Regions from separate parts of the Paraliobacillus sp. X-1268 genome, predicted to be linked through region 2. Evidence: riboswitches for the same ligand, from Rfam matches in the RefSeq annotation. Region 2 holds a riboswitch; each other region holds the start of a gene.
The links. Region 2 has a riboswitch for S-adenosylmethionine ahead of cobA (uroporphyrinogen-III C-methyltransferase). Riboswitches for the same ligand answer to the same signal wherever they lie in the genome.

Region 1 (10,943 bases), on a different contig from region 2:
CAACCAGGATGTGATGTACACCAATATACATCGTTTTCTTGTATGTCCAGCACCCATTTTCCTGTTTGGTAGTGATGAATGATCGATCGGTGGGCATGAAGTACACCTTTTGGTTTGCCGGTTGAACCACTCGTATAATGAATAAGCAAACCATCTTCGGGATCTACCCATTCAATCAAGGATGTATTATTTTCTGTAACATATGTTTTCGATTCAATATCTTCTGTATATAAAATTTCTTTTAATGAGGGAATTAGTTTTTTCTGTACACGTTTCCCGAGATTTTTATCAGTAATTAATAAATTCCCTTGGCAATCATTGATACGATCTTGTATTGCTTCATCCATAAAACCTTCAAACAACGGACCAGCAATTGCACCTATTTTAATTACTGCTAAGATAGAGATATAGCATGCAGGATTTTTTGGTAAAAAGATAAAAACACGATCGCCTTTTCTTACGCCATTTTCTTTTAAAATTCTAGCGTAATGATCTGTTTTTTCTTTTACCTGTTGGAAAGTAAGTGAATAGCTTTCCTCTTGATCAACATAATGTAGCGCGATTTTATCACCATAACCATCGGCGACGTGCCGATCAATTGTTTCGTAAGCTGCATTCATTTTCCCTGTCTTACCATAATATAAAGCTTCTTTAGCTTGATCCCAGTCGAATGTATCTTTCGTTTTTTGATAATTTGATAGATTATATACTCCATTTACAGGAGTCAGTTCAATAGCCATCGCTGCTTTCCCCTTTGTCTGTTTAACATTATTCTATCTCTAATTTGTTCGATTAAGGTCTAAACTTTGTAATATATCAGATTTGCATTTTGCGAGTTCCTGACTTCCTCTATTTCTTGGTCTTTGTTCGGTTAAGGTTATTTCACGATCAACTTCGCCAGGTTGACCACGAAGGATAAGGATTCGATCACATAAATAAGTAGCTTCATCTATATCATGCGTTACGAGTACAATAGTTGATTGATATGCTTTCCATATATCCAGAAGTAGGTCCTGTAGTTGCATTTTCGTAAATGCATCTAACGCGCTAAAAGGTTCATCTAATAAAAGAATTTCTGGTGATGTTACGAGTGCACGTGCAATTGCTACGCGTTGAGCCATTCCTCCTGACAATTGACGAGGGTATAGATTTTCATTACCAACAAGCCCAACGTTCGCAATATATTCTTTCGCACGTTTCTCTCTAGTTGCTTTATCACCTTTTAGGCCAAAAGTGACATTGTCTAATACGGTCAGCCAGGGTAATAGGCGTGGTTCTTGAAAGATAAATCCTGTGGTATCATGTACACCTTTAGAGGTACTTCCGTTAATTTCGATTTCCCCTTCGTAACCATCATCCAAACCAGATATTGCACGTAATATCGTGCTTTTTCCACAACCACTTGTACCTAGTAAGCCAATTATCTCTCCAGGTTGAACAGATAAATTAACATTTCGGACGGCTGTGTTTCCGGCAAAGGTTCTGCTAACGTTACGTAATGCTAAGCTCATGTCGGTTTCCCCCTGTTATGTTTTTACGAATCGATCTTGCCAGTGTAGTGAGCGTTCTTCTAAAATCTTTAGCAACCAGTCTGATAATTTACCAATAATTGCAAAGAGAATAATACTGGAGATAATCGTTTCTGGTGATAGTGTATTTTGTCCTAATACAAGTAAATATCCTAGACCTTGACTTGCCCCCATTAATTCTGCTGCAACAACGAACATCCAACCAAGTCCTAGTCCACTGCGTAAGCCAATTAAAAAAGAAGGTAAGGATGCTGGTAATATAATGCGATGTACTTGCTGAAAAGGCGTTAATTTATACATTTTTCCAACTTCAATTAATTTCCGATCTACACCTAAAATACCGCTAACAAGATTTAGATAAACGGGGAAAAATACCCCGACTGCAATCATCGTGATTTTAGATGTTTCCCCGATACCCATCCATAAGATAAATAAGGGTACCCATGCTAGTGATGGAATCGAACGAAAGGCTTGTATAATTGGATCAAATAATTGTTCCGCTTTTTGATAGAAACCAACAAGAGAACCTAATAGTATGGCTACAAGTGTTCCAATTACAAAACCAGCAAAGACACGATAAACGGTAATGCCAATATGCCCCCATAATTCGCCAGTCTGGCCCATTTCCAGAATGGTTAAGAATATTATTGAAGGAGCCGGGAGTTGGTAGGAGGGGAAGACCCCCGCTTTACTTAGAAGCTCCCAGAAGATAAGCAATATAACTGGTAATATACTGCCTAAAATAATAGTTTGTGAACGTTTATTTCTAGCTTTTTTAAGTTTATCCTTTTTCACTTGACTCGTAACATATGCACTTGAAACATCAGCTTCATTTTTAGACATTTGTTATTCCTCCCACTTATTCAACTGTTTCTTCTGCAAAAGCGGGGTTAATTAATTCATTCGTAAGTTCCTCGATATTAGCATCTGCATCAATAACTTCCCCATCTTGCAAAATGCCTCCAGATTCAATTAATGCTTCGATATGAACATCACCAGGAATTGGATTAGAAAAATCATTTCTTTCTAATTGGATTTTTGCAACTTCTACATCAATATCTGCTTCTTCAGCTAATAATTCAGCGGCTTCCTCAGGGTTTTCAAGGATCCAATTTCTAGCTTTTTCGTATACTTTAATCACACGATTTACGTAATCAGGATAATTTTCAGCGAATTCATTTCTTACGTTTAAGAATCCATACGTATTAAAATCAGCATTACGGTAGAACAATTCAGCGTCTGCTTCAATTTCCAGTCGTGCCATATGAGGATCAAGTCCTGCCCATGCGTCAACTTGCCCAGAAACAAGTGAGGATGCACCGTCGCCATGTTGTAAGTTAACAATTTCTACTTCATCAGGATCGATATTTTCAGCTGCCAATGCACGTAGTAGGAAAATATACGGATCTGTTCCGATTGTTGCTGCAACCTTTTTACCGGTTAAGTCAGCTACTGACTCAATGTCAGAATCGGGATTCGTTACGAGTGCTGTCCATTCAGGTTTTGAATAGATATAAACATTTTGAATTGGTGAACCATTTGATTTAGATATTAAAGCTGCCGCTCCAGCTGTAGAACCGAAGTCGACACTATCACTATTCAAGAATTCTAAAGCTTTATTACTTCCTTGACTTAATGCCCATTCAATCTCAATACCTTCTTCTTCAAATTCTTCCTCAGCCCAACCGAATTTCTTTAAAACTAAACTAGTTGGAGAGTAGTATGCGTAATCTAAACGGATTTCTTCTGGACCTGTTTCTTCTCCACTTGTATCAGATGAACAACCTACAGCTATTACCAATACAACACCTACAAGAATAATTGCAAGAAAGCTTCTAACATCAATCAATGCTATTTTTTTCAATTTTATTTGCCCCTTTGTTTTTACTAATCGACTTTTATCTCTATAAGCCAATTATAGTTTCATTTAAATTTCACATGCATATGTTGAAATTGACCCGCGTAAACGTTGTGCCTCTTTATACGTACATCTGTTATGGATTACTTCTAATCCTGCTTCGCTGGCAATTGCAGCAGCTTCTGGTGAGACCACACCTTCTTGCAACCAGAAGACTCTTGGTTTGACTTCAATTGCTTCTTTTGCAACGCCAATTGCTGCTTCTGGACTTCTGAATACTTGAACAATGTCAATCGCTTCAGGGATACTCTTTAAATCTGGATAAGCTTTTTCACCCAATATTTCTGTTTCACGTGGGTTAACTGGAATGATTTTATAACCGAGACGTTGCATTTTTCTTGCTAGACGGTAACTTGGTCTTGCTTCTTTACCGCTTAATCCAACAATGGCTAACGTCTTTTGTCTTGTTTTTTCAACGCCATCTATTTCAAATCGTTCGTAAGGGGAGTTTAACGCCCATTTAATGATTCCTTCATCGTTGATGACAATGTCATTTGTTTCGCCTTTGCCAATACCTGTTGCCTTAACTAATGCTTGATTTAGATCATGGATAATATCATCAAGCGATTCAAGACCTACAGATAATCTTACCAATTCTTCTTTAACACCAGTTTCAATTAACTTCTCTTTTGATAATTGTTGATGTGTTGTCGAAGCTGGGTGAATTATTAATGATTTAGCATCTCCAACATTGGCTACGTGTGACCAGAGCGAGACATTATCAATCAATTTTCTTCCTGCATCTCGGCCACCTTTAATACCAAATACGAGAATGGAACCAAAACCATTATTTAGAATATCCTTTGCTAAGGCATGTGAACTGTGACTTTCAAGCCCAGGATAATCAACCCAATCAACTGCTGGATGGTTATCTAAATAGTTGGCTAGTTTAATTGCATTTTCATTATGGCGCTGTACACGTAGATGTAAAGTTTCTAATCCTTGGATAAGTTGGAAAGCATTATATGGACTCAATGATGCACCAAAATCACGTAACAATTGCACACGGACTTTCGTACTAAATGCTAAAGTGCCGAAATCTGTTGCATAGCGAATACCGTTATAGCTTGGATCAGGCTCTGTGAAAGTTGGGAATTTTTCTGAATTCCAGTTAAATCGACCACCATCAATGATAATTCCACCGATTGTAGTACCATGTCCGCCTATCCATTTGGTAGCAGAGTGTACGACAATATCGGCACCGAGTAAAATAGGTTTACACACATACGGCGTGGCAAAGGTATTATCGATAATTAATGGTACACCAGCCTCATGTGAGATTTCAGCTACTTTCTCTACATCCAAAACATGTAAGTTAGGGTTACCGATAATTTCACCGAAAACTGCTTTTGTTTTATCAGTAATTGCATCTTTAAAATTATCTGGATTACTTGGATCAACAAATTTTACATTGATTCCGTATCGAGGTAACGTTATAGCAAAAAGATTATATGTTCCACCGTATAAGTTAATCGCTGCTACAATTTCATCTCCCGCACTGGCTACATTTAAAATAGATAACGTAATGGCAGACATACCAGAAGAAGTCGCAACAGCAGCTACACCATCTTCTAATAGAGCTAACCGTTTTTCGAAAACTTCAACAGTGGGATTGCCAATTCTTGAATAAATGTTACCTGGTTCATCAAGCGAAAATAATCGTTCTGCGTGTTCAGAGTCATGAAATACATAAGAAGTAGTTTGATAGATTGGTACTGCACGTGAACCAGTTGTTGGATCGGGAGCTTGCCCGCCGTGTAATGCTAAAGTTTCGATGTCATACGTTGTGTTTTTTTCTTTTGTCATAGTAAAACCCTCCTGTAATGTTATAAAAAAGCCCTCTTCTTTAAGAAGAGGGCGGTAAATGCATGCTCTTCTTATCTATCAGAATGAATCTGCTGGAATTAGCACCTTTTAAGTAGTAACTTAATGGTTGCTGGGTGTCATCGGGCCAGTCCCTCTACCACTCTTGATAAGAGTTATTTTGTTTTATTTGCAAGAAAAACCCTCTTTCAACTGACGATGAAAGAGGGTTTTAATCCGCGAATTACTTCATCATCCAAAGCTTATGCTTTGCTGGTAGGGGCACCTTGCTGAGCAGGTTGCCGTGGAGTCGTTAAGCCAGATCTTTCGTCCACTCTTTATAAATGTTTAATGTTAAATAGAGTATACCACAGATATCTTATGTGTCTAGTGGGTTTTTTAAATTTATTTGAATATTCTTTATAAAAAGATATTATTTGTTTACATACATAAACCGTTCCATATAGTAAATAAAAGCTTGATTGTAGTAACTAGCAAAATAATAGTCCCCATTATGTCCGGCATAAGGCATCATTAGTAAAGTAGCTTGCTCATTTCCATTCTCTCGATACGCTTCATAGAAATCACGAGAAATAGATGCGTCAACAATGCCATCTGCGTCTCCTTGGAATATGAGTGCCGGCGGACTATCTTCTTTAACTAGGAGAGATGTATCCATAAACGAATCAGAACCGGCTATTCCAATATTTTTAGCTAATCCATTGGCAGGATAAATCGGGATAATACCATTTACATCAAGTTCAGGGTTTAAAACATCTTGATAATTCTCACTTGTAAGGCCTAAACCAGCTGCATTTGCTAATTGTCCACCTGCAGATGCCCCAGAGATAAAAACGGAGTCTAAATTCGCATTATAATCATCATTGTTTTCAACTAAATAATTAGTAAAAAGACCGATGTGACGGACCATATCATCAAGAGAGAAGTCAGCAACGATATTTTCGGGGACTGGTGCAAATTCAACAAATTTATCCTCACTACTTAATCCGTACTGAATATCAAATACTACATAGCCTTGACTTGCGAAGTACTTATTAACTGCTGCATTGTTAGATGATCCTTTGTCACCAATTGTCCAACCGCCACCATGAATTCGAATTAAAACAGAGCTATTTCCAGGCAATTGGGCTGGATTTGATGTCGGTAGATAAGCATCGAAGTGTAATTCAATTCCTTCATCCACACCCTCTGTTCCTGAGTAGAATAAAGTGTCTTGTTCAAGATTATAGTTTTCAGTTGATAATCCGAAAAAGTAAGCCGGTAATGAAAAAGGTACGTCTAAAAAAGTATCTGTCATACTATCAGTTAATGAATTTTGATCCGCTTCATTTAATGTGTTTGAAAAGTCATTTTCCATCTCTGAAAAGGTTAATACGGTTGTAACGAGAGGAACAGAAAAGGTGATAGAAACAGCTATTCCTATAATAGAAGTTATGATACTAATAAACGAAAGGTTTTTACCAGTCCGCATTCTAAGAATCAGTGCGACGATTGCTAACGTTATTAAACTGAAAAACAAAGCATATCCAGGAACGAATAATTCAACAATGCTACCATTATTTTCTCCTCTTATTAGTAGAAACGATACATATGCTCCTAAAAGCAGACAGAGTATCCATAGACTTATCATCAGGATATGGAAGAATCCCTTCTTATCTTGCGTCATTGTGTTGCTAAATCTTATGTATCCCATGTTATTTAGACTCTTACGTGTCGTTCCTGCTATTATCCCGCCTAAAATAAACAAACTAAGTAATAGAATTATAGAAACCATACTTCGTGAAGTTGTATTTAAAGGATCAAAAGAAGCGATGGAGTTTAGAATAGGCAAGAGTAACATTATTAAGATTGTGAAGGTTAAATAGAAGTAATCGAGACCCTTCTGATTACTAGGAATAGCAGCCACAATAAAGTTACCTAAAAGAGTTAACATCATAAAAATACCGTAGATATTCCATAACCCATTTGAACTATCAATTAATAGATAAACAATTCCTGCTATAATCGTTAAGCTATTTGCTAGTATAAGCATGCTAGAGAAGCTACTTGCAAAAGAACGACTAGGCTTCGTAAATAGGTTTGTTTGGTTTAATTGTTTATTTAATGAAGTGCGCACGTTCAGTTCTCCTTTTTGTTTACTTACATTTTTTTCTTTGAGCCATGTTAATTTTAACATGAATACATATTTTAAGTAACTCAACTGTCGCAGAGTGAAACTGAAAAATAAGTCTTACCATTCAAAGCTAAAGTTGACTTCATGCTCCTTTCATAAGCATCACTGTGCTTAAGTTTTTTTACAAAAATAGATACTAAATTCCAGAGTTAGAACATATACTCTCTAAAAGTATGCATAAATGTTAGGGGATGAGAATGTAGTGAAACATATTTTAATCATCAACGGTCATCAAAAGTACCCACATAGTAAAGGGGATCTAAATCATACTATCTTTCAAGCAATAATTAAAAAATTAGAAACAGTATATCAAATAGATACAACGATTGTTGATCAGGGGTACGATATAACAGAGGAACAGGAAAAATTCTTATGGGCAGATATTATCATTTTCCAAACTCCTATTTATTGGTTTAGTGTACCAGGTAAATTCAAATCATATTTTGAACAGATCTATAAGCGAGATCTCTTTTTTACAGGCGGAAAGGGTTATGGGTGTGGTGGATTGTTAACGGATAAACAATATATGTTCTCTACAACATGGGGTGCACCGGAAGAGGCGTTTTTAAATAAAGCGGAATTCTTTGATGGGAAAGCTATTGATGATGTATTACTTCCGCTTCATAAAACACAGGAATTCACTGGGATGAAGCAATTAAAAACTTTTTCTGTTCACAAGGTTAAAACCCCTGATATAAGTGGATATCTAGAAAAGCTTGATAAACACTTAGAGGAAGTATTTGATTTATCGTAGTGCTACCCAAAACCTAATTACTTTAATTTTCACCTTACAATAGTGAAAACAGTGTCTTAAAAAGGCGCTGTTTTTTTATTTGGTGTATAGATATTTTTAAAATATAAATAATAAGTGAATATATTAATGTGTTTGATAGCAGATAAAGTTGAAAATGTATTACTATATGTGAATTTTAGAAGGAAGGAGATGAAATATGAACAAACAGAAATGGTTCCATTATGGAATAGAAGATGTAGTGGAGAATTTAAATACGGACAGAAAAACTGGACTTACGATTAAAAATGTAGATAAGCAACAAGAAAAATGGGGTAAAAATGAACTGCCAGAGCAGGAAAAAGATCCAGTATGGCTAAAGTTTATTCGACATTTTAAAGATGTATTAATCTATGTATTATTAGTAGCAGCAGTTATTACAGCGATATTAGGACATTATATTGATACGGTTGTTATTATTCTTGTCGCGTTAATCAATGCAACAATCGGCTATATTCAGGAGAATAAAGCGGAGAAAGCATTGGAAGGGATTAAAAACATGTTATCGTTGCAAGCAACAGTTATTCGTAACGGAGAGCGTTCAGATATACCATCTAATGAACTAGTACCAGGGGATCTTGTTATATTGCGAGCCGGTGATAAGATACCAGCTGATGTTCGATTAATACAAGCAGATAATTTAAAAATAGAGGAATCACCTTTGACGGGTGAGGCGATTTCAGTAGACAAAAATACAGAACCTTTACCAGAAGATACAGTATTAGGTGATCGGACAAATTTGGCTTTCTCAGGTACATCTGTTGCGAGTGGTTCTGGTAAAGGTCTTGTAGTGGAAATTGGAGAGCATACGGAAATTGGTAAAATAAACAAATCAATTACAGAAGTGGAGGAAATTCAAACACCACTGCTACAACAAACTGCGAAATTTGGAAAGATGATCTCAATTGTTATTTTATTTTTAGCAGCAGCGTTATTTGTTTTTGGTTCTCTGTTTCATGATTACGAAATGGGAGAATTATTACTAGCGGTAATTGGTTTAACTGTTGCAGCTATTCCAGAAGGTCTACCAGCTATATTATCAATTATTTTAGCGCTTGGAGTTCAAACGATGGCGAAAAAGAATGCCATTATGCGTAACTTGCCTTCTGTTGAAACATTAGGAGCAGTATCGGTAATTTGTTCAGATAAAACGGGAACATTAACGAAAAACGAAATGACAGTACAAGCAGTGATGACTGCTAAAGCAGAATATCGTGTTACTGGATCGGGTTATGCCCCAGAAGGAAGTATACAAACTGGTCAAAAGGAAGTTAGCGTTACTGAAAATCAGGTTTTACAGCAATTTTTAACCGCAGTAAAAACAGTAAATGATACAACGCTTAGACGTAATAAGAAGGATGAATGGGTTATTAGTGGTGAGCCGACAGAAGGTTGTTTAATAACATTAGCTGAAAAAGCTAGTGAACCCGTTGCACGACTTGATGTAATTTCAAAGATCCCGTTTGATTCTTCTTATAAATATATGGCGGCACTTGTAGAAGAAGATGGCCAAAAAATCATTTATGTAAAAGGTGCTCCTGATCGATTGTTTGACATGGCAAACTTGAAAAACGATACAGAAGACCGTAAAATGTGGGAAGACAAGATGCAGAGACGAACAGAAAAAGGGGAGCGTATAATAGGCGCAGCAATGAAATATGTCGATGCTTCTACAGAACAAATTGACCATGAAGATATTATAGATGGATTAACAATGCTAGGATTAGCTGGTATTATGGATCCCCCTCGCGAAGAAGCAATAGAAGCGGTTAAAGAGTGTAAAAAGGCAGGAATCCAAGTGAAAATGATCACGGGAGATCACAAGGAAACTGCCATCGCGATTGCAAGGAAGATGGGTATTACAAATAATGAACGAGCAATTGAAGGTCGCGATTTAGATAATATGTCTGAAACAGAATTACAAGATACTGTAGAAGCATATGATGTGTTTGCCCGGACAAGCCCAGATAATAAATTACAATTAGTTAAAGCATTACAGGCGCGTGGTCATATAAGTGCTATGACAGGTGATGGAGTAAATGATGCACCAGCATTAAAAAGAGCAGATATTGGTGTGGCCATGGGTATAAAAGGTACAGAAGTTGCGAAAGAAGCTTCACAAATGGTTTTAGTAGACGATAACTTCCGCACAATTGTTAATGCAGTTAGTGAAGGAAGACGTGTTTACGATAATTTGAAGAAAACAATTCTATTTATTTTACCTACAAACGGTGCGGAAGCTTCATTAATATTTGCTAGTATATTATTTGGTATGGTTATGCCTTTGACACCAGTTCAAATTTTATATGTCAATATGATCACAGCAGTAACGGTATCATTGGCTATTGCTTTTGAAAAATTAGAGGCTGGTGCAATGGAACGTTCACCAAGAGGTCCAGATACCAAATTGTTAAGTGGTTACTATATCTTTCGGATAATTTTTGTTTCCTTATTAATAGGTGGTGGAATTCTTTGGATGAACGCAGATCTGCTTGGTGATGGTTATGATATTGCAGTTGTGAATACAGTAACCTTGCATGCATTAGTAATTTCGCAACTTTTCTATTTGTTTAATTGTAGAAATGAACGTGATTTTGCATTTAATAAAGATTTCTTCTCCAATAGAGCAGCGTTTATGGTTTCAGGCTTGCTATTATTAATTCAATTAGGTATTACATATTTACCATTTATGAATACGATCTTAGGAAC
Region 2 (10,943 bases):
ATGCTCATAAATCATCTTTCTAGTCATACCACCATCGATAATAATGTTTTCACCATTAATAAAATCATTAAGTGGATTCGTCAGAAACAAACAAGCACGTGCGACATCACTAGGTTTCCCTACACGTTTGGACGGATGTTGCGTATGATCAACAGTACGAAGCGATTCATAATCTTCTGTTTCTATCCAGCCTGGACTAATAGCATTTACAGTAATTTTTTCTTCCTGTAATGTGAGAGCTAAAGCATGTGTGAGTGCGTATATGCCACCTTTACTTGCGGCATAACTTTCCGTATTTGGTTCAGACATAAATGCACGTGTAGACGCAAGATTTATAATTGCACCACCCGTTCCTCTCATCTTTTTCGCTGCCGCTTGGGAACATAGAAATACGCTACGTAAATTCGTGTTTAATACATCATCAAACTCATCCACAGTTAAATCAAAAAAGGACTTGAATTTTGAAACACCCGCATTATTAATTAAAATATCTATTTTATCAAATTCATCCATTGTTTTTTCCATTAAATTATCAATTGAAGTGGACTCTCGGACATCTGTCTTTATAAAAGTTGCTGTCTTTTTTCTTTTATTTAGTGATGCTTCAACCTTTTTCCCGTCATCTTTTGCGACATCAGCAATTATTACATGTGCACCTTCTTCTGCGTATGCAGAAGCTATAGATCGGCCAATTCCATTTGCACCACCAGTAACAATAACTACCTTATTTTCAAATAGCATTTAATTGCCTCCCTTATTACTAATTCACTTCATCATACCATTTAAGAAGCTACGTTTAAAAAAATACAATCTTTTCTAAACTAATTATTAGAAGGATCTGAAAGCTATATAAAAATGGCCAAGCGAGATGCTAGGCCATTTTTAACATGAAAACGTCGTCTATCTATCCTTTTGCTAATCTTAATGCGGTTTCTGTGATCTTCCTATCTATTTCTAGTTGTTTTTCTGTATCATGTGGATGATAGAATCCATTATTAATCATATACGTAGAAATTTGTTCATGAAATGTAATAACTTCGTCTAATTGCATCGTTAATGTATTTCTAACTCCTGGTGTTGCAGTTTCTGTAATAGCTAAGGCATAACTCTTTATTTCTGCTTTTGCAGCCATTAAAATATCTGTCGCAATTACTTGATCTGTTAATGGTGCCATCCCAGTAATTTTTTCAATAAGTTGATTCACTGTTTAACCTCCTTCATGACAAGTGTTTTTCTAAATCTTCCAAATGCCGAACATGCATTGTAGCATCTTGCTTCATCAAATCTTTTAGATTCTCGTCCATTACTAATCCTTGCATGATCGATGCCTTGGTAAGGCATAAGCTCTTAAATGTAATAAGTTCATGTACCTCTAATGTTTCATGCATACCTAACTGTATGTTCAAACCTTCCACCCCCCACCTTCATGTTAGTATTATTCATTTAGCGCTCTATTTGCGTAGTGAACATCTTTTTCTAACTGCTCGGGAATATTAAAAGCATCATATATTCCTCTATCTTGAAGAAATCCATATATTTGTTCATGTTGTTTAATTGCTGTTTGTAACTCCTGTGTCAAAAATGTTCGAATGTCAGAAGATGTTGTTTCTGTAATAGCTGCAGCCATGTCTTTAATACCAGCTTTTGCTTCAAATAGCATATCTGTAGCTATCGTGTGGTCTGAAGCACTTAATTGATTCGTATCCATTTATTGCACCCCTTTATTGATTGATTTGAGTTGAAGCAGAAGTGAGTAAGTCTTTCATTTGATTAACTGCCGTATGACCTTGTTTTACACTCTGTTCGACCAATGTTTTTAATTCGATATTTTCAACTATTTTCATTCTTGATTTAGATTGTGAAAGGCAACCAACTTTAAAATTAATTAACTCCCTTAAATCAACGATTTCATGTATACCAAAGTTACTACTTTTCAAGTATACGTTCACCTCCATTGTTATTCATGTTAGCTTTTGTCTTTCTTATTTTGTTTATTCAAGTTATACCTCCATGCATGATTTTTTCCCTCAAGTCGATAATAAACCGACATCTTAAAAAGAACGGAGTATACTTTCGTGACTGATAATTTAGAAATAAATAAGATATTAGAACAACTGTCCACTTCAGAAGAACAATTAGACTTTGCTCAACCAAATCATTTAACTCCTGCTATGAAAGCCTATCAGGATTATTACGGATTTAAACAATCAAATCTTTCATTTCACTTCGGTAAAATAACAATTGATCAAAATAACGTGCACGTACAAATTTTTAAACCCAACCATAGCAAAGGAAATATATTTTTATTACATGGCTATTTAAGTCATGTCGGTTATTTAAAACATATTATTCAGTTTTTAAATAACCAGTATTACACAGTAATTAGTTATGATTTGCAAGGACATGGCCTTTCAACAGGTAAGATTGCCTCTGTCAACACATTTGATGATTATGGTCGTATTATGGAGAAATTATTAACAATAATAAAAAAGGAACTGAGTGGTCCCATACACCTAATTGGTCACAGTACTGGTGGCGCCATCATCGTTGATTATCTATTGAGACATCCAAGTCATGACGTCGATAAAGCTATATTGGTTGCACCACTTATTCATTCAAATTATTGGAATTTATCACAAATTGGGCTATACATGTTGAAATGGTTCCCTTTTATCCAGCATATAAAAAGGAACTTCCGTCAAAATTCAACAGATGAAGCATATTTACGTTCCATAAAAACTGACCCACTTCAATCAGACAATGTTCCGGTGAAATGGGTCAACGCATTAATGACATGGAATAAAAAAATACAAGATTATCACGAAAGCAAAAAGTTCATTTATCTCATTCAAGGAAATCAGGATAAGACAATAGATTGGAAATACAACATAAAATTTCTCCAACATAAATTTCAAAACTTACAAATTGCTCAAATTGATCAAGGACGTCACGAGCTTTTTAATGAGGCAGAGCCTATTAAAAGGATTGTGTTTCAACGAATTCTCAAATACTTGGAACCTTAACATTACCAGCTTCTTTCGTCATACTTAATTTTATTTTCAAAAAATGATACGATAGAAGAAAGGAGAGATGATCGATAATGAAAATTGCTTTTATTTCAGATGTTCACGGGAACGCGATAGCATTAGATGCAGTATTAAATGATATTAGAAAAAAAGAAGTTGATAAGATAGTAGTGCTTGGGGACCTTGCTTATCGTGGACCAGAGCCAAAACGATCGATTGACTTAATTAAAAATTTAAACACAACCGTTATTAAAGGTAATGCAGATGATTGGATTGTACGTGGCGTAAGAAAAGGTGAAGTTCCTGACGCAGCACTTGATAAGATGAATGAAGAAAGAGACTGGTCTGTGGCCCAATTATCCCAAGCGGACATTGCTTACTTAGAAAAACTACCTACAGAAACGCTATTTGAAGAAAACGATATCGTTTTTCACGGTTTTCATGCAACACCAAACAGTTTATTTGATGCGGTACTTCCAAATGCAACGGATGAAATGATCGAGTCAGAATTAATGAAAAAGGTTGCGGATGTTTATCTGTATGGACACATTCATAAATCTTATATTCGTACGATAAACGGTAAAATGATTATTAATCTAGGTAGTGTTGGACTGCCATTTGATGGTATTACAAAGGCTTCTTATGCTCTTGTTGATGTGCAAGATGGAAGTGTTAGTGCTTCGATTGAAAAAGTATCTTATGATTTTGAAAAAACGATTGATAAATATAAGGAAGTAAACTATCCAAATATTGAGTTAATGAAAAATATCATTCAAAACGCAAAAAATTAACAAAAACTCCAGTTCCAATGCTACATGGAAGGGGAGTTTTTCAGAATATTAATAACAAGTAATTCTGTGGTAAAATAGCTATATATAAGGGAGTGACGTTTTATGCACTGGAGAAAATTAGCACTACTTTTGCCACCATTTATTCTTATCGGCTATCTTTTAATAACATATCTACCTGATACGTTAAGTCAATATTCTATCGTAATAGCCATTTTATTTTGGGTGATTTATTATGGTTGGGTCTTTATCGAGGAGAAGAATAAAGAAAAATCAAATAAAGATTCCACAGATAGTACCAAATAAGACCTCATATATAGGTCTTTTTTTGTTCCTGTAATATACGCAACTTCCACTTAAAAAAATAATCACCAAACGTTGGCTGATTTGAGTTTGGAGTGTGTTCATTATAAAGCTTGAAACTTTTTAAAAAAGTTGTTTATTACTGAATAACCATAGACTGCGACGTAGCGTTCCTTGCGTCGGAATTACCATCAACTACGACTTAACTCAACTGATTACTTCGCTCTGAAAATCCACTACGCTTTCCGCAGGCACGTCTTCAGCTAACTTGGAAGAAAGACACTTCCAAGTGGATCTTCAGATCGCGCTGTTCCTGCAGGAGTCGTAGTGGATTTTCATCGCTGGTCGGTAATATGTTTATTGATGAAGTTACAATATCAACAATTACAGACTTTTTCGGACTTTAAGTTCTTTCTAGCGAAGGAAGCAAATGGATGATACTCCTGTGGGAACAGCAAATGTTTTCGATGGGATGAGTAATCGCAATCCCACAAGTTGAAGATCCACTCGGAAAGCGACCTTTGCTTATCCGAGTTAGCTGAGACTGTGCCCACGGAAAGGGAATCCATTTGCTGACGTAGCGGATTAAAAAGCTCCACTACGTCGCAGTTTCTCTCAAGTGCGTCAGATCACACGTACTGATGATTCAAAAAGAAGCGTGAAGTCAATTTCTATTTTGAATTGTTAGACTTTCTTGTTATACCAAAACTTAATTGCCTGCTTCACAGCATTAAACAGGAATTTAAGTTTAGCGATAACTAGGATGTCTCACAAATAAGTTAAAGTTGACCTCGTTCCCATCATTACGTCTCATCTTACGAATTTGATAGAAAATGTGACGTAGTAAAACTAATAATAAACTATTCCCATTAAAAAAGTCGGAATTTAATTGACTTTATTTCACTGCTAATGATATTCTTATAGATATAACTAAATATATAACTATTCTTATCCAGAGAGGTGTAGGGACTGGCCCAATGAAACCTCGGCAACAGGCTATTACTTTTTAGAACTGTGCCAACTCCACAAGTATTTCTATACTTGATAGATAAGTAGTAAGATGCCTGTATTTCTTCTTTCTATTTAACTAGGGAGGAGAATTTTTTATATGATGATTATCGATAAGTAAAAGTTGGGGGTTATAAAATGGGGAAAGTCTTTTTAGTTGGTGCTGGTCCTGGAGATCCGGATCTATTAACGATTAAAGGATTAAAAGCAATTAAACAAGCTGATGTAATTTTATATGATCGCCTAGTAAATGAGGAATTACTCAACTACGCTTCTAAAGATACCGAATTAATTTATTGTGGTAAACTACCTGGAAACCACACCTTACATCAAGATATGATTAACAATTTGCTTTGTGAACATGCCAGAGGAGACAAAATCGTTACACGTCTAAAGGGTGGCGATCCATTTATTTTCGGGAGGGGTGGCGAGGAAGCACAACTCTTAAAGGAATCTGGAATCCCCTTTGAAATAGTCCCTGGTATTACTGCTGGTATCGCCGCTCCTGCTTATGCCGGCATACCTTTGACACATCGAACATTAAGCTCTTCTATTACCATTATTACGGGCTTTAATCCAGAAAAGGATTCAAATGAATATTGGCGGAATTTAGTTGGCAGTGTGGAAACACTTTGCATTTACATGGGTGTGAAACATTTCCCTGAGATTGCTAAAAGGCTAACCGAAAACGGTATGGACGTTAACACCGAAGTTGCACTTATTCATTGGGGCACACTTCCTAAACAAAAAACAATTACTGGTACATTAGCAACAATCAACGAAAAACTACATGAAATTGAAAATCCTTCTATGATTGTGATTGGAAAAGTTGTACGATTAAGAGAGAAATTAGAATGGTTTGAAGAAATTGCACAGTCCTAATCTTCTGCATCATCTTAGTTAATAAGGTGATGTAGACTAATTAAATCATGTTTGATAAAGAAAGGAAGTAACCAAATGATGGAGTTAGAAGGCAAAAAAATTGGTGTTACTGCAGATAGAAAAGCCGATGAAATCAGTACAATCATTAGAAAAAAGGGTGGCACTCCAGTTATTCGTTCTATTCAAGGTGAACGTATTCTTCTTGAAGAAAAAGCAGAGCAAGATGTGGAGCATCTCATTGCAGGAGATTATGACTGGGTTATTCTCACAACAGGTATTGGAGCTAAAGGATTAGAGAATGCTGCCAAAAATCTCGGTGTACTGGAATTATATATTGAAACATTAAGAGGGAAAAAACTTGCTATTCGCGGAAGTAAAACACTGAATTGGATGAAACAATGGGATTTAAAACCATACTTCTCTTCACCTGATGGAACAATGGATAAATTAATAGAAGAGTTAAAAACAAATCAAATTGATGGACAAAAGTTTTTCTTTCAAGCTTACAATAAGGATGAAGAGGAACTACTTAATCAGTTACGAGCATTGCCAATTTTTCTTTATCAATCGATGCCCTATTACTATAACCCACCTGAAGCTGAGACATTAGAAAATTTAAGGACTTTAATCGAAACACGAGAATTAGATGCCGTTTTATTTACGAGTAAAACACAAGTGGAAAACCTTTTTTCAGACTATGAATCTATTGATAGATTAATCGAGGCCTTTGAAAGTGATGTTTTAGCAGTTAATATTGGAATTGTAACCGAAATGCAAGTAAGAGATTTCGGTGTCAATCGTTTATTAACTCCTGAAAAACCAAAAATGGGTGCTATGGTTATATCATTAGCTAATTATTATAAAACGAAAGAAAAGCCTGCAAATACAGACTAAGACTCTTTCATTTCTAATATAAATAAATCGTTCCTATTGTGGTAATCATTACAATAAAACTTAGTGGTAAACCTACTTTAAAATAATCAGTAAACTTATAACCACCTGGACCATAAACAATCAAATTTGTCTGATAACCGATTGGTGATAAAAAGCTAGCAGAAGCACCAATTGTTATAATAACTAAAAATGCCATAGGATCAGCTGCTAATTTATTAGCGGCTTCTATTGCTATGGGGAACATTAAGACAACTGCACCATTATTTGTAATCATTTCTGTAAAAGAAACAGTTACAATATAAAGTAATACCAATATACCTAACATACCAAACGGCTCAGAAACTATAATTAACTGGTTCGCAATCCAATCCGCAGCTCCAGTCTTAAACAAAGCTTGCCCGATACCAAATGCACTTGCAATCAACAATAAAACATGATATTGCATATCCCTACTAATGTCTTCTGGCCTGATAACTTTAAATATAAAGTAAAGAATTACAGTAATTGTCATCGCCTTTAACATAGAAAGAACACCGAAACTAACTAAGAAAATCATAGTAGTGAGTATAAGAATAGATAACCACGCATTTTTCTTATCAATCTTGTGTAACAATGGGTGTTTATTCAATGGCATAGCTACATAGAAATCATTAGATTGCGCAAATCTCTCTTCAAAATCTGCACCAGCTAATAAAAGAAGTGTATCTCCAGCTTTTAGTGTGATATCACCAATACCACTTTCAATTCGCTCATTATTTCGATGCACAGCTATCACATCAGCATCATATTTAGCTCGGAATTTATTTTCTTTTACCTTTTTATGAAGCAGAGAAGATTGATGCGAAATAACCACTTCCATCACTTGTGTATTGCCATTACGTAATTTTTCTAATGTGACGTTTGTTCCTGTCTTTAATTCAATCCCTTTTTTACTTTGAATTTCTGCAATTCGTGAAATAACACCAGTGAATATCAGGCGATCATTCGCTTTTATTTTTGTGGAATTTCTGACTGGATATATTTTTTCATTATTTCGGATTACAGCTATTAAATAGACACCTTTAAAATCTCGTAATCCCGATTCTTCTACTGTCTTATTAACTAATGGATTATCTAGAAAAGGATAATTTTCCTCGATCACCATCTCGATTAAATATTCTCTACTTTTCTCAGTAACAGTTGGTTCTGAGACTTTATAACTCGGTAGAATCTTATATCCAATTGTCACCAAATAGATCAGCCCGATAATACTAGCTGGCAGACTATATTTGGCTAAAGTGAACATCGAATACCCTTCCATTCCTCTTTCTACCATTAAACCATGTACAACAAGATTAGTAGATGTCCCCATTAAAGTTAATATACCACCTAATATCGTTGCGTACGAAAGTGGAATCAAAAACTTTGAAGGAGCGATATTATGGTCAACACACCATTTTCGGACAATAGGCGTTAGTGTCATAACGATTGGTGTGTTATTTAGAAATGCCGACGCTGCTGTAATTGGTAATAAAAAGCTAAACAATGTACGTTGATCAGATTTACCTTTTTTTAATAATCGAAAGATGACTTGTTCTACTAGACCACTTTTTTGAATAGCGCCAGCTACAATAAATAGCAAAGCAACCGTCAACATACCTTGGTTAGAAAAACCGGCAAATGCTTCTTCCGCAGTTAAAATACCAGTTATAAAAAAGATTGACAATGCGGTGAACACAATGATATCCGGACGAGCTATTTCTTTAATTAATCCAATTAACATGATAAATATTACGATAAAAGTAAAGATCATTTCGCCTGTCATATTGTGTCCCCCTAACATACAATTGCCAATTCACTAAGTTGTTTCAGAGGGTTTAATGACTAGTTCAGCAGTAAGAACTATCATTAAGAAATATAACCCTGCTCCTTTAAATAATTTACAATGCTCTCCACCGCTTCTTCAACAGATTGCTTATCTGTTTCAATTGTCAACTCGGGCTGATCTGGCTCTTCATATGGTGCATCGATACCAGTAAAGCCTTTTATCTCACCCGCTCTTGCTTTTTTGTATAGACCTTTTGGATCACGCTTTTCACACGTTTCTACTGTAGCTTTCATATATATCTCAATAAACTCATCTTCTTCTAACAATTGACGAACATTTTCTCTATCTTGTTTATATGGTGAAATGAATGCAGTTAACGTTATTAAGCCTGCATCCACCATGAGTTTTGATACTTCACCAACACGACGAATATTCTCTTTTCTGTCTTCTGGAGAAAATTTTAAGTTATTATTCAAACCATGTCTTACATTATCACCATCTAAACGATACGTATGGATAGCTAGTGCATGTAATCTTTTTTCCAATTCAACTGATACAGTAGACTTACCTGAACCAGAAAGACCAGTAAACCAAAGAACAGTACTCTTGTGTTTATTTTGTTTTTGCCTTTCTTCTTTCGTTACTTCTGAATGATGCCAAACAATATTGGTTGATTCGTGCATGATTGTAGCCCCCTATATCGAAAGTCAGTTTGTTTGCATACCTTTAATAAGTACTTCCGCAACTTCTGGACGTGAAAATTGTTTTGGTGGTTTCTCCCCATTACGTAACATTTCTCTTACTTTTGTTCCACTTAGATGAACATGATTTTCCTTATCATGTGGACACGTTTTAGCAGTAGCCATGTTTTCACACGCTTGGCAGAAAAAGGCATGCTCAAATGCAAAGATTTGAATTCCTAATTCATCCTCAAATTGACGAATAAAATCTTGTGCTTCATAGGTTCCATAATAATCACCTACACCAGCATGATCGCGTCCGACAATAAAGTGCGTACAGCCGTAATTTTTACGAACGATCGCATGTAAAATAGCTTCTTTTGGTCCAGCATACCGCATTGCTGCAGGATAAATAACTAAACGCGTTCTATCTTTTGGATAATACTTTTCCAGAATTACTTGGTAACTTTCCATACGAACAGCTGCAGAAATATCATCTGATTTTGTTTCACCAACAAGTGGATTTAATAACAAACCGTCAACTACTTCTAATGCACTCTTTTGAATATATTCATGTGCACGATGGACAGGATTACGCGTCTGAAAACCAACAATTGTCTTCCAACCAAGTTCTGTAAATAGTGCGCGTGTTTCTTTAGGATCCATATGAAATGCCTCAAACTCACTATGATCGGGACGATTTAACAAGGTGATAGGGCCACCTAAATAAATCTCACCTCTTTTGTACAACTTCTGCACACCTGGATGTGCTTCATCTGTTGTTCCATAAATATTCTTTGCTTCAAGCTTTTTATCATAGCTATATTTTTCCTCTAATTGCAGGATTCCGTAGATAATCCCATCTTCACCCTTTAAAGCTATTTCTTCCCCAATAGAATATGTTTCTGCTTGTGCTTTTGTAACTGCTAAAGTAATCGGAATACTCCAAACACTGCCATCGGCAAGACGAGTCTCTTTAACAACTCGTTCATAGTCTTTTTGTCCTAAAAAGCCTGTAAGTGGGCTGAAACCACCTATTCCAATTAGTTCTAAATCAGAAATAGCCCACGCGTTTATTGTTAAATCTTTTAACGTTTCTGCATTAGTCACTGCTTTTTCTCTTTTTGTTCCCGTTAATTGTCTATTAATTAATGTTCCACCATGTGCTTCAATTGACATCTAAAATAACCTCCAATATGTTTTGAGTGAATCAATTATTACGCGTGGAAATCTAAGCCTGATTCCACTGCTGCAATATAGCCTTGACGAATAACAAAGTCACCGAAGTGCTCTTTTTCATTACGATCTTTTGCATAGGATTGAAGCATTGGTTTTAACGTATTTAAAATTTCTTCTTCTCCAATATTTTCTTTATACATCTTACTTAGACGATCACCAGTAAAGCTTGCTCCTAGATACATATTATATTTTCCAGGTCCTTTACCGATAAAACCAATTTCCCCTAAAGCAGAACGTGCACAACCATTTGGACAACCTGTCATTCGGATAATAATTTCTTCTTCTCTTAACCCAACTTCATTAATGACTAATTCGA
Region 3 (10,943 bases), on a different contig from region 2:
GTTGTAGGCCAAATCCATAGTAATATATTTAAAAGTGCAATATCCACAACGGCATTGCTGATTCCTATAGTACTAAATTGTAATGCTTGCCATTTAACTTTCTTTGCCATTCGAATAATCGCCTTTCTAGAAACTTTTTTTATACAAGTTTAATAACTCTTTAATTAGGATACAGATAAATAAGCATAATTTCAAATCTAATAAGAGGAGGATTATAGCAAATGCGATTGAATAAAGAACTAAAAGAATTAGAATCATTACAAGTGGTAAAACCAGAGGGTATTTTAACGATGTATTTAAATACAGATCCATCAGACCCAGAACAAAGTGGTGGAGAGTGGAAAATCCAACTGAAGAATAGTATGAATAGTTTTGAGAATTACTTAAAGCAAAGTGACGATAAGGAAGAACTAGATAAGTTTAAAAAAGTACGTAAACAAGTGGAAAATTTTATGTTCGAAAATCAAAAAAATCTCAAAAAAAGTGTGATTATCTTTGCCTCGTCAGATCAATTAACATGGTTTGCTGAGATTTTACAATTACGCGTTGAGTCAACGTTTTATTGGCAAGAAACGCCAGTATTAGATCAATTGAAGAATTTGAATCAATCATATCCAAAACTGGGCATCGTTTTAGCACAGCAAAACCAAGTGAAGATTATTGAAGCAGAGCTAGGAAAAATAGTAAATACGGAACTATTCGAGTTAGATCTAGACACAGAAGATTGGCGACAGTTTGCTGGTCCACGAGCTAGCACAAGCGGGAAGAATCTACAAACTGATCAGTTTGATAAGCGATTTGAAGCTAATCAAAAACGTTGGTATAAAAACCTGGCACCAACCTTGGACAAGGTAGCTAAGAATCATAACTGGAAAAAGATTTATTTAGCAGGTGAAAAAGAAGAAGCACTTGATTTGGCTAGTTACATGCAAAAAGAAGTAGATAGTATCTTTTATCAAAATATATTAGATCATGAAGAATCACAGGTATTGGAAAAAGTACTTGCTTAACAAAAAGGGCTTCTCTTACAAAAAAATGTAAGAGAAGCCCTTTCAACGTGATGCAGTTACTGACACTCAGGACATCTTCCATATATCTCAAACTTATGATCATCAATCATAAAGTTACTTAATTCTTCTTGTATATCATCCATTGGACAACTTAGAATTTCCTTTGTAACACCACATTCTTTGCAAATAAAATGATGATGATGATGCTGATCACATTTCATGCGAAAAAGCTTTTCACCATCAAGCTCTGTAGATTCAAGAATATCAAGCTGGTCAAATAAATGTAAGTTACGATATATCGTGTCAAAACTAATACCGACGAAATTAGGTTCCATATGTTGTAATAGATCTTTAGCTGTACGATATCGATCTTCATTGGAGAAATAATCTAATATAACTTCACGTTTATCAGTATATTTATAGCCTTTTTCTTTCAACACGGATAACGCTTCTTGTACTTTCATATGATCGCCTTCCTTCTAGTGAAATAATCCCATGCTTTTTTTAGACCAATTGTAATAAGTAAAATAAAAATAGAAGTCATAACAATCGTACCACCAGGCGGGATTTCAAAGTAATATCCTGTTACTAACCCTATAATAACAGATAATTCACCAAAAATGACAGAATAAAATATTGTTTGTTTAAACCCTTTGGCAATTCTAATACTCGCAGCAACAGGTAATGTCATTAAAGCTGAAACGAGTAAGACACCGACAATTCGTATAGACGCTGAAATGACAAGTGCAACTAATACAATAAATATGAAATGGATTCGTTTTGCATGAATTCCAGATACTACCGCATGCTCTTCATCAAAAGAAAGCATAAAAAGCTCTTTGTAAAAAAATATTATTACGAAGAGAACAATAATGGTAATGGTTAAAATACTCCATAGGTCATTACGACTAACAGCTGATACAGACCCAAATAAATAACTATATAAATCCGTATTAAATCCATCTGCAAGGGAGATGAAAATGACACTAAGGCCAACACCACCAGATAAAATAATAGGTATTGCTAATTCTTGGTATGCCTTGTAAACACTGCGCAGGCGTTCAACAAACATCGATCCTATAACAGAAAAAAACATCCCAGAATAAAACGGGGAGATAATGGCTAATCCATATTTCTTTTCCATTAGTAAGCCAAAGGCAATGCCACCTAAGGTTACATGAGATAACGCATCAGCAATTAACGATAGGCGCCGAACAACGACAAATGTTCCTAGTAATGGGGCAATGAAGCCAATTAGTAAGCCGGTATAAAAGGTGTTTTGTAAAAATTCATACGTAAAAAATTGCGTGAGCATAAGTACACTTCCTTAACTAATTTAATGCTGATGTGTGACAAGGTTTAGATCATGACCATAAAAGTGCGATAATTCTCTATCAGTCAAATTTGAGAATGATTTCGTGTCTCCGTGAAAATGCAAGGATTTATTTAAACAAGCAATACCATCTGCATGCTCAGTCATTGTTCCTATGTCATGTGAGACTAATAATAGTGTAATATTATTTTCTTCATTCAGACGATGCAGTAAGCCATAAAATTTTTGAACATTTTCAGTGTCAATTCCTACTGTTGGCTCGTCAAGAATTAATAAGGCAGGATCACTTACTAGAGAGCGCGCAATAAATATACGCTGTTGCTGTCCTCCTGAAAGATCGCCAATGTTTTTATTGATATAATCTTGCATCCCAACCATTTTAATTGCATGTTCAACCTTTTGTTTATCTGCTTTTTTAAAGAAGTGGAAATAACCTAATTTAGCTGTAATTCCTGTAGAAACAACTTCTCTTACTGTTGCAGGAAAACCTCGATTAAAACTATTTGCTTTTTGTGATACGAATCCAATTCTACTCCACTGTTTAAAGTCGGTAATATTTTTGTCAAAAAGTTTTATCGATCCTTGTTGTGGCTTTTCAAGACCGAGCAATAGCTTTATAAGTGTCGTTTTCCCACCACCATTTGGTCCAACAAGACCTAAAAAAGCACCTGTATTAATTTCTAGATTAATATCTTTTAATGCATGTTTATTATCATATGCAAAGCTAACATTCTCCATTGTTATAAGTGGTTTGGACAATTTATGAACCCCCGATTTTCTTACAAAATTCACTATAGCCTATTGTATCTTAATGATTGCATTTTGTAAATAAGAATAGTTACGTTTTAAGCGTGATGTAAGTTAGGTGAATTAAAAAACGTGCTTCTCCATTAGGAAAAGCACGTTTTTATTAAGATTAATGGACTGGAAATTGATTAGTGTAACCACTATATTGTTGATTTGCTTGCTGGATTTTTTGTTGATCGGCTTTATCTATGCTATACCAACCATTTTTGAACATCAAATTATACAAATTTCTCTGACAATCTTGCGTTTCATTAAAAATAGCTAGTAAATCCTGATAAAACGTTTGATTACTGGCTTCGTTTAATGCAATACTGTATGATTGTGTCATATATTTTTCCGTAGATAACATGTCATTAATAAAGTCGCGGTCATTCATTTCAGGTGTTTTGTTAACTTGTGTTTCAGGGTTTTGAACCTTTTGCTGATTCATATCTTATCCTCCTTATTATTGCATCATTGAATTTGGTTGTTGATTTGTATGTTGTAAAATCTTTTGATAATGTTTTTGGTGCATCTGACAGACTTGTTCCAAAGCAGATTTGAGCTCAGGGATAGTGCATTGTTCAGCAAAAAAATGTGCCTTTTTTGTTGCATTTAAATTCCATGACATCATGTCAGTTAAATATAATAAGTCTTTTGAAGATACAACAGTTGGTGGTTGTTGCATAATTTGACCAGTTTGAGCAGTGTTCATATTTGTTGCTTGTTGTTGCTGTTGCATATGTGGTGTCCTCCTTTTAATTTGTGCATTTGTAATGTCACCATTACTAATGAAATTATACAGTGATGATTTAGAGGCATACTACTAGTCAGGTGTGCATTTTTCTTATATACTAATAGGAAATAATCAGGGTTTATAACAATTAAAAGAGGTTATTATGATAAAATAGAAATAAAGGAGTGACATACAATGACGATTACTTTTTATGCATATCCAAAGTGTGGTACGTGTCAAAAGGCGAAAAAATGGCTTGAACAAGAACAAGCTGCGTATACTGAAATACATATAGTAGAAAACCCACCAACCAAAGAACAATTACGTTCGATTATATCTAAAAGTGACATGCCAATTAAAAAGTTTTTTAATACAAGTGGTTTAAAGTATCGAGAGCTTGGATTAAAGGATAAGTTATTGGATGCAACGGATGAAGAGAAATTGGACTGGTTAGCTTCTGATGGCATGCTTATAAAACGACCATTAACAACTGATAATGAAAAGGTTACACTAGGATTTAAACTAGAAGAATTTGAACAGACTTGGAAATAGGTTAATTTAAAATACATTTATGGAGGTAGTTAGAGTGAGTTTACCAAAAGATTTGCGTTATTCCGAAGAACATGAGTGGGTTAAAGTAGAAGGAAATAAAGTACGAATTGGTATAACAGACCATGCGCAAGACGAATTAGGTGATATTGTATTTGTAGAATTACCTGAAGAAGGTGACGATATAGAGTCAGATGAGCCATTTGGTAGTGTAGAATCTGTTAAAACTGTTTCTGAGTTATATGCTCCAATTAGCGGGAAAGTGGTTGAAGTAAACGAGGAACTCGATGATAGTCCTGAATTTGTTAATGAATCTCCATATGATAAAGCGTGGATGGTTGTAATAGAACCAAGTGATTCATCTCAGATTGAGGCATTAATGACTCCAGAAGAATACCAAGCAATGATTGAAGATGACGAATAATTAATTATTGCATGTTTTTTTTCCTTTTTCATACAATATTACAGACAGTATAAGTTATAATCCCTTGTTACAAATGCAGTAACAAGGGATTACTTGTAAATAACGTTAATTAGTAAAGTAGGTGAAGCTCATGTCTTCAAATGATACTAAAAAGATCATTATTGTTGAAGGACGTACAGATAAAAAACAAATCGAAAAATTAATTGACGAATCAGTTACGATAATTTGTACAAATGGGACGCTGGGTGTTGAGAAGATGGAAGAGTTAATACTAGATTATGACTTAGACAATCGAGACGTTTTTATCTTGGTTGATGAAGACCATTCGGGTAATAAATTACGAAAGCAATTATCAATAGAATTACCACACGCAATACACATTTTTATTGACAAGACTTTTAGAGAAGTTGCAGCAACCCCAGAATTAGAACTAGCGACAGCATTATTAAGTAGAGGAATTACTGTAAACCCTAGTTATCTTATGTAAGGTGGGAAATATGATACCAATAACGCGTGAAACAATACGTACAGTAGTGCAACCAGATAAAATGATTTTTATTTATACCCCTTTTTGTGGAACGTGCCATTTAGCGAGAAGGATACTAGAAGAAATTGAAGAAGCTTCAAATGGAGCTGTTATATTTTATGAGCTAAATGCAGGTTTATTTCCTGAGGTGATGCAACAAGAAAGAATAGAAAGTGTTCCTTGTCTATTGATGACCAATAATGGAGAGCCGAGTAAAATATACTCGTTCGAATCGTTAGGTAAGTTAAATAATTTATTACATTCAAATCGCTGAACCTATCATTTAGGCATGATATTACCTACTGCTGTAACGATATCTAAGAAATTGGCTTTATCATTAAATTGTTTATAAATAGTTCCGGTTGAATCAATTAATACAGTAGTTGGAACACCCTGACATTGATATAAGTTATATATTTCTGTTCCTTTATCCATTAAAGTTGGCTGTTCCAAAAATTCTTTAGTGAAATCTACAGCTGCTGATTGATCGCGTTCTCTACCTGTAACATTAATAGTCAACATTTTCACTTTTGGATTGTCTAGTGATCGGTAAAGTTGTTCCTTCTTTGGTAAGTCGATGCTACAATCTAGGCACCATGAAGCCCAAAAAGTAAGAATAATGATACTGCCAAGGTCATCGTGTAAATGATAATTACCTTCTTTATTTAAATAGGGTAATACAAAATTTGGTGCTAACATTTAAATCATCCTTTTAATAGAATATTGCTATTATTCTAACACATTTTATGGCGTTAAAATATGTTGACATTGATTATTAGCATATGCTAAAATCACATTTAGTTAAAATAATTACATACATTATCTCTTATCAAGAGAGGTGGAGGGACTGGCCCGATGAAACCCGGCAACCGTTAAACATTTATTTGTGTTTAAAAAGGTGCCAATTCCTGCAGAGCAATTGCTTTGGCAGATGAGAGAACAGGAAAGTTATATTCGCCAGCCAAAAACGCGTCTTTCTGTTCTCTTGAACAGAAAGTCGTGTTTTTTAATTTGTGTAGAAAGAAGGAATAGTATGATATCAATTCAACACTTGTCAAAAGTTTATAAAACCAAATCTTCAACTATTCAAGCAGTAGATGATTTAAGTTTAAATATAGATAAAGGCGAAATATTTGGTGTAATTGGATATAGCGGAGCTGGTAAAAGTACCTTTATCCGTTTAATAAATCGACTGGAGGAACCATCAACTGGCGATATAATTATTGACAATCAAAAAATAACGTCATTATCTAAAAATGAATTAAGACTTTCACGTCAAGAAATTGGAATGATTTTTCAACATTTTAATTTGTTATGGTCAAGAACAGTTCGAGATAATATTGCCTTACCACTAGAAATAGCTGGTTTATCAAGGCAAGAGCGTTATAAGCGTGTTGATGAATTAATTGGACTTGTTGGTTTGACAGGCAGAGAAGATGCATTCCCATCGCAATTGAGCGGTGGTCAAAAGCAACGTGTTGGCATAGCAAGAGCTCTAGCTAACAATCCAAAAGTACTTTTGTGTGATGAAGCAACCTCAGCACTTGATCCAGAAACAACAGACTCTATTCTTTCTTTATTAGTAGATATTAATCAAAAACTTGGTTTAACTATTATCCTTATTACACATGAAATGCACGTTATCCAAAAGATTTGTCATCGTGTTGCAGTAATGGAAGAAGGTAGAATTGTTGAACAAGGTGATGTAGTAGAGGTTTTCTCGCATCCGAAACAGGGTGTTACAAAGAAATTTGTTGAACAAGTTATGGGTAAACCGGATGATGAAGTTACGGAAGAAACATTAATCAAGTCTGTTACAAAAGGAAAGGTTTTACGTTTACACTTTGTTGGTGAAACAGCAAATCAAGCTGTTATAAGTCAAGTTGCTAAAAGATTTGATGTGGAAGTTAATATCTTACATGGTAACGTTAAGCAAACGCAGGCAGGTGCTTACGGTACCTTATTTGTAAATGTAATAGGTGAAGAAGAAGTAATAGAAGAAGCACTAAGATTTATTACTTCTACATCTGTTGAAGTGGAGGTGAAAAATAATGCTAACTAATCCATTTCCGAACGTTGACTGGATGGATCTACTATTTGCAATGGGTGAAACATTCTATATGACAATGCTTGCTTTAATAGGAACATTAATTTTTGGTGTTATTTTAGGTTTATTATTATATCTTACAGCGAATGATGGCATTTGGGAAAATAAACTATTGAATTTCATTGTATCGTCAATCGTTAACGTTTTTCGCGCGATTCCATTTGTTATTTTGATATTATTACTTATTCCATTTACTGATTTTCTTATTGGAACGATACGTGGTCCAAATGCGGCTTTGCCTGCTTTAATTATTGGGTCAGCACCATTTTATGCTAGATTGGTGGAAATAGGTTTAAGAGAAGTTGACAAGGGAGTAGTAGAAGCAGCTAAATCAATGGGTGCAAAAACAACAACAATTATTTATAAAGTGTTGTTAAAGGAATCCACTCCAGCACTCGTTTCAGGTTTAACGGTGACAGCGATAGCCTTAATTGGTTACACCGCAGTAGCCGGAGTTATAGGTGCAGGTGGTTTAGGTGACTTTGCTTATTTCCACGGATTTATGCGCAGAGACTTTGATGTTGTTTTCGTTTGTACAGTCTTAATCGTAATAATTGTATTCATCTTCCAATTTATCGGTGATGCGATCACCAATAAATTGGATAAAAGGTAATCGTTAATAATACCCACTATGTTGGGAATTATATATAAAACAAAAAAAGGGGAGCAATGCAAAATGAAAAAACTTGTAACATTATTATTGTTAGTATCTGTTGGGATTATATTAGCGGCATGTGGAAACGGAGATTCAGAGGACAATGTGATTAAAGTCGGTGCAACAAGTGTGCCACATGCTGAAGTTTTAGAGGAAGCTAAACCATTATTAGAAGAAGAAGGCATAACATTAGAAATCGAACAATATACAGATTACAGTTTACCAAACCAGGATTTAGTCGATGGTACAATTGATGCTAACTACTTCCAACATGTTCCATTCATGGAAACTGAAATTGAAGAAAAGGGCTATGACATTGTTAATTTAGGTGGCGTTCATTTAGAACCAATGGGTGTTTACTCTCAAAGTATTGAAAGTATTGATGACATTGAAGAAGGAACAGAAGTAGTTATTAGTCGTAATGTACCAGATCATGGTCGTATCCTTTCTTTATTTGAATCAAATGGTCTAATAACATTAGCTGATGACGTTAAAAAATCAGAAGCGACTGTTGATGATATTGTTGATAATCCATTAAATTTAACTTTTTCAGCAGATGTAAATCCTGAATTTTTAATTGAAACATACCAAAGTGAAGAAGATGTACTAGTTGCAATTAATACTAACTATGCAATTGAAGCAGATTTATCACCAGTAGACGATGCTTTGTTTATTGAAAGTGATGATTCATTATATGTGAATATTGTGGTTGCAAATGCAGAAGATGAGAATAATGAAAACTTAAATAAATTAGTAGAAGTTTTGCAATCAGAGGAAATTCAAAATTTCATTACAGAAAATTATAATGGAGAAGTAATTGCTGTTGGTGGATCAGAAGAATAATTCGAGAAATTCAAATGAATTCAAAGGATATTTGATGTACTTTAACTAATTTTAAACTCAATTCTATAGGTGAAGCGAAAAGGTTATTTATTAGTCCAAACGATTTGTCAACTCTTTTGTTACATCATCTTACAAATGATATAATAAATTTGTTCAAATAAAGAAAGGATGGGTTTTAACAAACCATGGATAATCTAGCTTTAACTTATACAAGTGAAATGGAAAAGGCGATGCAATTAAATCACGGTTTAGGATTCGCTGAATACGAAAGAAAACTAAATCAACGTTTAGAAATTGAAAGAGCACGAGAGAAAAGTCATCGAAATGGCTTGAAAGCAGTAACAGAGATGAAACGAAAAGTGCATCGTTAATAAAAGAAAAATATTAAGATCCCTTGCGAATACATTTGCAAGGGATGTTTGCGTTATAATAGAATAGAAACATGTAAATTAGTTTCTTCATTATAATACAATTAATAAGAAAAAGTTTGAAAACAAGTTGGAATTATGAGTGAAAATCTTGATTATAGATTCGAAATAGTATAAGATTGTAATGAGAATAAACTGAGAATGAATAAAAATTATATTGTTCATTCCACACAACATAAATAATAATTTTTTTGGGGGTATCGAAATGGCAGGATCTATTCTAGAAATTAAAGATCTTCACGTTCAAATTGAAGATCAAGAAATATTAAAAGGTGTTAATTTAACGATTAAAGGTGGCGAATTCCACGCGATAATGGGGCCGAACGGTACTGGTAAATCAACGTTGGCATCAGCAATCATGGGGCATCCTAATTATGAAATAACTAGTGGTAGTATACATTTAGATGGTGAAGATGTTTTAGAAATGGAAGTTGATGAACGTGCAAAAGCTGGACTATTTCTAGCGATGCAGTATCCAAGTGAGATTAGCGGTGTTACAACATCTGATTTCCTACGTTCTTCTGTTAATGCACATCGTGCAGAAGGAGACGAAATTCCTTTAATGAAGTTTATTAAAGAAATGGATAGTTCAATGGACTACTTAGAGATGGATAAAAATATGTCGCAACGTTATTTAAACACTGGTTTTTCTGGTGGAGAGAAGAAACGTAATGAAATTCTTCAATTAATGATGTTAAAACCTGCGATTGGTATATTAGATGAAATTGATTCTGGATTAGATATCGATGCATTGAAAGTTGTATCAAAAGGAATTAATAAATTACGCAATGAAAACTTTGGTTGCCTAATTATTACACATTATCAACGTCTTTTAGACTATGTTACACCTGATTATGTACATGTAATGATGCAAGGACGTGTTGTTAAGTCTGGTGGACCAGAATTAGTTAAACGCTTAGAGGCTGAAGGTTATGATTGGATTAAAAAAGAGCTAGGCATTGAAGAAGAAACCGTTGGTAACAACGCGTAATAGTAAGGAGGGATTACATGGCTATTGAAACGAAGCAACCATATGAAAAAGAATATATCGAACAGTTTTCTGAAAAACAAAACGAACCAGAATGGATGAAGGTATTTCGCACCCAAGCATTAGAAATTTCTAAGAACTTGGAGATGCCAAGACCTGATAAAACGAATATATCTAAATGGAATTTTACGAAATTTAATTTAGAAGCTGAAATAAATAAACTTGATTCGTTAAAAGATTTACCAGATGATATCAAAGTATTCGTTGATACGGATAAAGATGATCATAATTTAGTCATCCTTCGTAATCAATACAATGCTTATGAAATGGTTTCAGATAAATTAGCAGATCAAGGTGTTATCTTAACTGACATTTTCACTGCACTACAAAAATATCCGGAACTAGTTCAAAGATATTATATGAAAGATGCTGTTGCATTTGACGAAAATCGTTTAACAGCTCTACATGCAGCATTAATGAATGGCGGTATTTTTGTTTATGTGCCCAAAAATGTTGTTGTTGAAGAACCACTACAAGCAATTTTTTGGCAAGAAGATA

Region 1: it holds a riboswitch for S-adenosylmethionine, as region 2 does, so the genes downstream of both, D2K62_RS05300 (PLP-dependent aspartate aminotransferase family protein) here and cobA (uroporphyrinogen-III C-methyltransferase) in region 2, are expected to answer to the same signal.
Region 3: it holds a riboswitch for S-adenosylmethionine, as region 2 does, so the genes downstream of both, D2K62_RS11080 (methionine ABC transporter ATP-binding protein) here and cobA (uroporphyrinogen-III C-methyltransferase) in region 2, are expected to answer to the same signal.

The regions. Positions count from the first base shown of each region.
Region 1 covers NZ_QJSK01000002.1:139,964-150,906, forward strand. The annotation lists gene acsA (acetate--CoA ligase) at 1-740, opposite strand, end outside; gene D2K62_RS05285 (ABC transporter ATP-binding protein) at 780-1,511, opposite strand; gene D2K62_RS05290 (ABC transporter permease) at 1,527-2,372, opposite strand; gene D2K62_RS05295 (aliphatic sulfonate ABC transporter substrate-binding protein) at 2,389-3,393, opposite strand; gene D2K62_RS05300 (PLP-dependent aspartate aminotransferase family protein) at 3,457-5,253, opposite strand; SAM riboswitch class I at 5,322-5,426, opposite strand; SAM riboswitch class I at 5,497-5,597, opposite strand; gene D2K62_RS05305 (alpha/beta hydrolase) at 5,684-7,387, opposite strand; gene D2K62_RS05310 (NAD(P)H-dependent oxidoreductase) at 7,647-8,198, shown strand; gene D2K62_RS05315 (cation-transporting P-type ATPase) at 8,395-10,943, shown strand, end outside.
Region 2 covers NZ_QJSK01000025.1:23,267-34,209, reverse strand. The annotation lists gene D2K62_RS16935 (SDR family NAD(P)-dependent oxidoreductase) at 1-741, opposite strand, end outside; gene D2K62_RS16930 (spore coat protein) at 905-1,204, opposite strand; gene D2K62_RS16925 (hypothetical protein) at 1,218-1,406, opposite strand; gene D2K62_RS16920 (spore coat protein) at 1,436-1,708, opposite strand; gene D2K62_RS16915 (hypothetical protein) at 1,722-1,937, opposite strand; gene D2K62_RS16910 (alpha/beta hydrolase) at 2,076-3,023, shown strand; gene D2K62_RS16905 (metallophosphoesterase family protein) at 3,101-3,817, shown strand; gene D2K62_RS16900 (hypothetical protein) at 3,920-4,120, shown strand; SAM riboswitch class I at 5,063-5,172, shown strand; gene cobA (uroporphyrinogen-III C-methyltransferase) at 5,264-6,007, shown strand; gene D2K62_RS16890 (uroporphyrinogen-III synthase) at 6,083-6,901, shown strand; gene D2K62_RS16885 (SLC13 family permease) at 6,915-8,705, opposite strand; gene cysC (adenylyl-sulfate kinase) at 8,789-9,391, opposite strand; gene sat (sulfate adenylyltransferase) at 9,416-10,567, opposite strand; gene cysI (assimilatory sulfite reductase (NADPH) hemoprotein subunit) at 10,606-10,943, opposite strand, start outside.
Region 3 covers NZ_QJSK01000008.1:64,799-75,741, reverse strand. The annotation lists gene D2K62_RS11140 (GtrA family protein) at 1-110, opposite strand, end outside; gene D2K62_RS11135 (VLRF1 family aeRF1-type release factor) at 222-1,010, shown strand; gene D2K62_RS11130 (Fur family transcriptional regulator) at 1,067-1,474, opposite strand; gene D2K62_RS11125 (metal ABC transporter permease) at 1,471-2,325, opposite strand; gene D2K62_RS11120 (metal ABC transporter ATP-binding protein) at 2,347-3,102, opposite strand; gene D2K62_RS11115 (spore coat protein) at 3,260-3,580, opposite strand; gene D2K62_RS11110 (hypothetical protein) at 3,596-3,871, opposite strand; gene D2K62_RS11105 (arsenate reductase family protein) at 4,061-4,417, shown strand; gene gcvH (glycine cleavage system protein GcvH) at 4,452-4,838, shown strand; gene D2K62_RS11095 (toprim domain-containing protein) at 4,969-5,325, shown strand; gene D2K62_RS11090 (thioredoxin family protein) at 5,336-5,638, shown strand; gene D2K62_RS11085 (TlpA disulfide reductase family protein) at 5,644-6,063, opposite strand; SAM riboswitch class I at 6,188-6,302, shown strand; gene D2K62_RS11080 (methionine ABC transporter ATP-binding protein) at 6,398-7,426, shown strand; gene D2K62_RS11075 (methionine ABC transporter permease) at 7,416-8,084, shown strand; gene D2K62_RS11070 (MetQ/NlpA family ABC transporter substrate-binding protein) at 8,148-8,969, shown strand; gene D2K62_RS11065 (YuzK family famiily protein) at 9,155-9,340, shown strand; gene sufC (Fe-S cluster assembly ATPase SufC) at 9,603-10,388, shown strand; gene sufD (Fe-S cluster assembly protein SufD) at 10,406-10,943, shown strand, end outside.